2 regions of the Leisingera sp. SA32 genome follow, and region 1 is predicted to be linked to the other one. Evidence: riboswitches for the same ligand, from Rfam matches in the RefSeq annotation. Region 1 holds a riboswitch; the other holds the start of a gene.
What was found. Region 1 has a riboswitch for thiamine pyrophosphate ahead of thiC (phosphomethylpyrimidine synthase ThiC). Riboswitches for the same ligand answer to the same signal wherever they lie in the genome.
Positions count from the first base shown of each region.

Region 2: linked by a shared signal. The riboswitch ahead of thiB (thiamine ABC transporter substrate binding subunit) and the one ahead of thiC (phosphomethylpyrimidine synthase ThiC) in region 1 are both predicted to bind thiamine pyrophosphate.

Region 1 covers NZ_JBVYHB010000017.1:50,822-54,229, forward strand. Annotated here, with positions in the region: gene AC0IPL_RS18785 (8-amino-7-oxononanoate synthase) at 1-110, opposite strand, end outside; gene bioB (biotin synthase BioB) at 110-1,087, opposite strand; TPP riboswitch at 1,297-1,425, shown strand; gene thiC (phosphomethylpyrimidine synthase ThiC) at 1,547-3,364, shown strand; gene AC0IPL_RS18800 (FAD-dependent oxidoreductase) at 3,361-3,408, shown strand, end outside.
Region 2 covers NZ_JBVYHB010000001.1:340,426-343,833, reverse strand. Annotated here, with positions in the region: gene AC0IPL_RS01685 (MerR family transcriptional regulator) at 1-363, shown strand, start outside; gene aroC (chorismate synthase) at 408-1,511, opposite strand; TPP riboswitch at 1,696-1,788, shown strand; gene thiB (thiamine ABC transporter substrate binding subunit) at 1,821-2,798, shown strand; gene AC0IPL_RS01670 (thiamine/thiamine pyrophosphate ABC transporter permease ThiP) at 2,774-3,408, shown strand, end outside.

The DNA of each region.
Region 1 (3,408 bases):
TAGTCGTTGGAGGCAAAGTCATGCCCCTCCCGCGGCATCAATTGCCGGTAGCGCCCGCGATTGCGCAGCGCCTCCAGCGATCTTTCATGCCGTGGAAAGGCGCCCGCCATCAGCGGCTGCCGTCGCAGCCCACGGCCATCGCGGTGATGCCCAGACGGTCGAACAGCTGCTGGTCCTTGTCTTCCTCGGGGTTGTCGGCGGTCAGCAGCGTGTCGCCCACGAAGATCGAGTTGGCACCGGCAAAGAAGCACATCGCCTGCATCTCGTCCGACATGTCGGTGCGGCCTGCGGAGAGGCGCACGTGGGATTTTGGCATCAGGATGCGAGCCAGCGCCACCGAGCGGACAAACTCGATCGGGTCCAGTTTTTCGACGTTCGCAAGCGGCGTGTCGGCGATCGGGATCAGCATGTTGACCGGCACCGAATCCGGGTGTGCCTCCAGCGTGGCCAGCGCCAGCATCATGTCGATGCGGTCCAGCTGCTGCTCGCCCATGCCGACGATGCCACCGGAACACACCTTGATCCCCGCCTCGCGCACCCGGTTCAGGGTGTCGATGCGGTCGGCGAATGTGCGGGTGGTGATGATCTCGGAGTAATAGCGTTCGGAGGTGTCGATGTTGTGATTGTAGTAATCCAGACCCGCGTCGCGCAGGCGGAACACCTGTTCTTCGTCCAGCATGCCCAAGGTCATGCAGGTTTCCATGCCCAGATCCTTGACGCCCTGCACCATCGCCTCCAGTGCGGCCATGTCGCGGTCCTTGGGCGAGCGCCAGGCAGCACCCATGCAATAGCGCGTCGCGCCGCCTTCCTTGGCCTTCTTCGCCTCGGCGATCACCCGCTGCACTTCGATCAGTTTGGAGGCCGACAGCTGCGCGCCGTTGCGCGCCGACTGCGAGCAATAGGCGCAGTCCTCGGCGCACCCGCCGGTTTTGATGCTGAGCAGTTTGGATTTCTGCACCTGGTTGGGGTCAAAATACTGCCGATGGACGCTGTGCGCCTGAAACAGCAAGTCCATGAAGGGCTTGTTGTAGATCTCTTCCGCTTCTTCGCGGGTCCAGTCGGTCCGGATGGGTGCAGCGTCCAGCATGCTGTCTCCTGTGCTCATGTCCCTGCCATGCGCGGATGGCGTTGGCGATTTTTATAGATAACTTTGCCACCCCCGATCAAGCGCCAATGCCCAAACGCAGCAATTTGCCACCGAGCCACTGCGCGCCTGATCGTAATTAGCTGGTATTAATAACAAATAATAATCTACAAAAATTCAGGTTGACGCGCTGCCCGGCTCTGCCTACCCCTAAAGTCACGCAGGGGAGTCCCGCCAAGGGGACTGAGAGGTGGACAGGTGCGGGGCAACCCGGACCGGTGAAGCGACCCTTTGAACCTGACCCAGTTGATACTGGCGTAGGAAGCTAGGCGCGCTTGGCCACGGGGGATGTACAGCCCCGCTTGCCCTGCGATGACTGAACAAGGGGGCCGTACACCCTCTGTTTCCCAGCCAAACCTCATCTGGTGTCTTTTCCAAGTTTAGGCTTCGAGGAGCACCAAAATGAACGTCCCCAATCCCAAGATCACCACAGGCGCATTGCCCGCATCGCGCAAGATCTACGTGCCCGGCGCGGTCCACAAGGACATCCGCGTGCCAATGCGCGAGATCGCGACCCACCCCACCGCGGGCGAAGATCCGCTGCCGGTCTATGACAGCTCCGGCCCCTATACCGACCCGGACGTGCTGACCGACATCCGCCAGGGTCTGCCGCAGCTGCGCCGCCAGTGGATTTTGGACCGCGGCGATGTCGAGGCATACCAAGGCCGTGATGTGAAGCCCGAGGACAACGGCTTTGTCGAGGGCGACCGGCTGGTGGCTGAGTTTCCCGTGAAACCCGCCCCCTTGCGGGGCAAGGATGGCGCGGCGCCGACGCAGCTGGCCTATGCCCGCGCCGGTATCATTACGCCGGAAATGGAATACGTCGCGATCCGCGAGAACCAGCTGCGCGAGCTGTCGCCCTGCCACGCGGCGCGCGACGGCAATGATTTCGGCGCCAATATCCCGGACTACGTGACGCCGGAATTCGTGCGCTCGGAAATCGCCGCCGGCCGCGCCATCATCCCGGCCAACATCAACCATCCCGAGATTGAGCCGATGATCATCGGCCGCAACTTTCTGGTGAAGATCAACGCCAACATGGGCACCTCCGCCGTCACCTCCTCGATGGAGGAGGAAGTGGACAAGCTGGTCTGGGCGATCCGCTGGGGCGCGGACACCGTGATGGACCTGTCGACGGGCCGCAACATCCACAACACCCGCGAATGGATCGTGCGCAACTCCCCCGTGCCGATCGGCACCGTGCCGATCTATCAGGCGCTGGAGAAGGTGAACGGCATTGCCGAGGACCTGACCTGGGAAGTGTTCCGCGATACGCTGATTGAACAGGCGGAACAGGGTGTCGATTACTTCACCATCCACGCGGGCGTGCGGCTGCACATGGTGCCGATGACGGTGGAGCGCGTGACGGGGATCGTGTCGCGCGGCGGCTCGATCATGGCGAAGTGGTGCCTGCATCACCACAAGGAGTCGTTCCTGTATGAGCATTTCGAGGAAATCTGCGACATCTGCCGCCAGTATGACGTGTCGTTCAGCCTTGGCGACGGTCTGCGCCCCGGTTCCATCGCCGACGCCAACGATGAAGCACAGTTTGCCGAGCTGGAGACCCTGGGCGAGCTGACCAAGATCGCCTGGGCCAAGGACTGCCAGGTGATGATCGAAGGGCCGGGCCATGTTGCCATGCACAAGATCAAGGAGAACATGGACAAGCAGCTGGAGTGCTGCCACGAGGCGCCCTTCTACACCCTTGGCCCGCTGACCACCGACATCGCGCCGGGTTATGACCACATCACCTCCGGCATCGGGGCGGCGATGATCGGCTGGTTCGGCTGCGCGATGCTGTGTTACGTGACGCCCAAGGAACACCTGGGCCTGCCCGACCGCGACGACGTGAAAACCGGGGTCATCACCTATAAAATCGCGGCCCATGCTGCCGACCTCGCCAAGGGGCTGCCGGGGGCGCAGCGCCGCGACGATGCGTTGTCCCGTGCCCGTTTCGAGTTCCGCTGGGAGGATCAGTTCAACCTGTCGCTGGACCCGGAAACCGCACGCGAGTTCCACGACCAGACCCTGCCAAAAGAGGCGCATAAGGTGGCGCATTTCTGCTCCATGTGCGGGCCGAAGTTCTGCTCCATGCGGATCAGCCACGACATCCGCGCCGAGGCCCAGAAAGAGGGCATGGAGGCCATGGCCGCCAAGTTCCGCGAAGGCGGTGAGCTGTATGTGCCTGCCGCTGTTATCACCGCGGACCCCGCGGAATGATAACCATCGCAGGCGCGGGCCTTGCTGGCCTCGCCTGCGCCCAT
Region 2 (3,408 bases), on a different contig from region 1:
CGCTATTACGAGGAAATTGGCCTGCTGCCACAGCCGGGCCGCAATGCGGGCAACCAGCGGCGCTACGGGCAGGAGGGGATGGAGGCACTGGGTTTCATCAAACACGCCCGCGACCTCGGCTTTTCACTGGAGGACATCAGGGCGCTGATGGGGCTGGACGGCCAGCTGGGGGATGACTGCGCCGCAGCCGACCGCATTGCCCGCAGCCAGCTGGCCAATATCCGCGATCGCATTCGCAAACTGGAACAGCTGGCCTCGGAGCTGGAGCGGATCAGCCATCTGTGCGACGGCGGCAACGGCGGCTGCTGCAAGGTGCTGACGGCGCTCGGCGATCACAGCCAATGCGTAACAGAGCACCGCTAGCCACCCCGGAGTCGCAGCACTCTGCCCGTGTTAGAGCCTGTTCTTCAGCCGATTAGGCCCTGATTCTCGCCGATCTGGCCGCGGTGCAGCAGCAAGTGGTCCAGAATCACGCAGGCCATCATCGCCTCGGCTACCGGCACCGCGCGAATGCCGACACAGGGGTCGTGGCGGCCCTTGGTGATGACCTCGGTGGCGGTGCCGTCCTTGCGGATCGACTGGCGCGGCGTCAGGATCGAGGAGGTCGGCTTGACCGCAAAACGCACCACCACGTCCTGCCCGGTGGAAATGCCGCCCAGAATGCCGCCGGCGTGGTTCGAGGAATAGACCGGTGCACCGTCGTTGCCCATGAAGATCTCGTCCGCGTTTTCCGACCCCTTGAGCCGGGCGGCGTTCATGCCCTCGCCGATTTCCACGCCCTTCACGGCGTTGATCGACATCATCGCCGCCGCCAGTTCGGTGTCCAGCTTGCCATACACCGGCGCGCCGATGCCTGCGGGCACACCGCGGGCCACGACCTCAACCACCGCACCAACCGAGTCATGCGCCTTGCGCAGGCCCTGCAGATAGTCTTCCCAATCCTGCACGGCCCCGGCATCCGGGATCCAGAAATCGTTCTGTTCAATCGCGTCCCAGTCAAACCGGCTGCGGTCGATCTCCATCTCCCCCATCCGGATCATATAGCCCTTGATCTCCAACCCAGGGACCAACGCCCGGATTGCTTCACGTGCAACACCGCCCGCCGCAACCCGCGCCGCGGTTTCGCGCGCCGAAGACCGGCCACCACCGCGATAGTCGCGGTTGCCGTATTTCTGGAAGTAGGTGATGTCGGCATGACCGGGGCGGAAGGTGCGGGCAATCTCGCCGTAATCCTTGGACCGCTGGTCGGTGTTCTCGATCATCAGCTGGATCGGGGTGCCGGTGGATTTCCCCTCGAACACGCCGGACAGGATCTTGACCGCATCGGGCTCGTTGCGCTGGGTGGTGTTCTTGTTCTGGCCCGGTCGGCGCTTGTCCAGCCACTGCTGCAGCATTTCAGGCTCCAGCGGCACGTTCGGCGGGCAGCCATCGACGGTGGCGCCCAGCGCAGGCCCGTGGCTTTCGCCCCAGGTGGTGACGCGGAAGAGGTGTCCAAAGCTGTTCATCGACATAGGGCGCGGTCTCCTTTGGGCCGTGCTTAGCGGGCGGGGGGCGGTCTCTCAAGAGGTTTCCTGCTGCGACACAGGGGCATGGGGGCGCTGCCCCCGCCGGCTGCGGCGGCTCCCTCGGGATATTTTCAGGCCAGAAGAAGAAACGGGGTTTGGCTTGTCATTTCCGCGTTCGGGGCCTAGTGTCCGCGCCACCTCGGGGTGCGCTTTTGGCGCTGAGATGACACCCGTTGAACCTGAACCGGATCACACCGGCGGAGGGAAGGTACTGGACAGCCTCCACCCTTGCCCAAAGCCGCAAAGGAGGATGGCATGAAACATCTTGCATTTGCAGCGGGACTGCTGGGCGCCTCGGCAGCCTTTGCCGACACGCCCGAACTCACCGTTTATACCTATGACAGTTTTGTCTCCGAATGGGGGCCCGGCCCGGCGGTTGAGAAAGCCTTTGAAGAGGTTTGCGGCTGCGACCTGAAACTGGTCGGTGCTGGTGACGGCGCCGCATTGCTGGCGCGGATCAAGCTGGAGGGCGCGCGTTCTGACGCGGATGTGGTTCTGGGGCTGGACACCAACCTGACCGCAGCGGCCAAGGAAACCGGCTTGATTGCCGATCATGCGGTCAGCGCCGACTACAGCCTGCCGATTGAATGGAACGACGCGACATTCGTACCTTACGACTGGGGCTATTTTGCCTTTGTCCACAACGCCGATGCCGCTGCACCTGCCGATTTCAAGGCGTTGGCCGCCAGCGACACGAAGATCGTGATCCAGGATCCCCGCTCCTCGACCCCCGGTCTGGGGCTGCTGATGTGGGTCAAGGCCGCCTATGGAAATGAAGCCCCCGCCATCTGGGAAGCGCTGGCCGACAACGTGGTGACCGTGACCAAGGGCTGGTCCGAAGCCTATGGCATGTTCCTGGAGGGGGAGGCCGACATGGTGCTGTCCTACACCACTTCCCCCGCCTATCACCTGATCGCCGAGGAAGACGGCTCCAAGGCCGCTGCCGCCTTTGACGAGGGCCATTACATGCAGGTCGAAGTGGCCGGCAAGCTGGCAGGCTCTGACCAGCCGGCACTGGCGGATCAGTTCCTGGAGTTCATGGTCAGCGACGCCTTCCAGTCGATCATCCCGACCACCAACTGGATGTACCCCGCCGTCACCCCGGCGGATGGCCTGCCGGACGGGTTTGAGACCCTGACACAGCCCACCAAGGCGCTGTTGCTGTCCGAGGATGAGGCAGCATCCCTGCGCGATGCGGCGCTCGACGAATGGCTGAACGCGCTCAGCCAATAAGCGCAACTGTCGGGATCAGCGCGGCGCTGCTTGTCGCGGCGCTGATCCTGGGCACCCTGGGGGCTGTGGCTTTCAGGGCGGAAACCGGCAGCGGCCTGGCCGCCAGCGACTGGTCCGCACTGCGCTTCACCCTCACCCAGGCCAGCCTGTCGGCAGTGTTGAGCGTCGGCCTGGCCATTCCGGTGGCCCGCGCGCTGGCGCGGCGGCGCTTCGCCGGGCGGCGGCTGCTGATCGCGCTTTTGGGCGCGCCCTTTATCCTGCCGGTAATCGTGGCAATCCTGGGCCTGCTGGCCGTGTTCGGCCGGGCGGGCTGGCTGAGCGCGCTGCTGGCGCTGTTTGGGCTGGAACCTGTGCAGATATACGGGCTGCACGGGGTGGTGCTGGCGCATGTGTTCTTCAACCTGCCGCTGGCCACCCGGCTGATCCTTCAGGGCTGGCAGGAGATCCCGGCGGAGCGGTTCCGTCTGGCAGCGCAGCTGGGCGCTGGCCCGCTGGCAATGTGGCGCCTGCTGGAGGCACCCATGCTGCGGCGGACCGTGCCGGGGGCGCTGGCGGTGGTTTTTGCCATCTGCCTGTCCAGCTTTGCCGTGGCGCTGACGCTGGGCGGCGG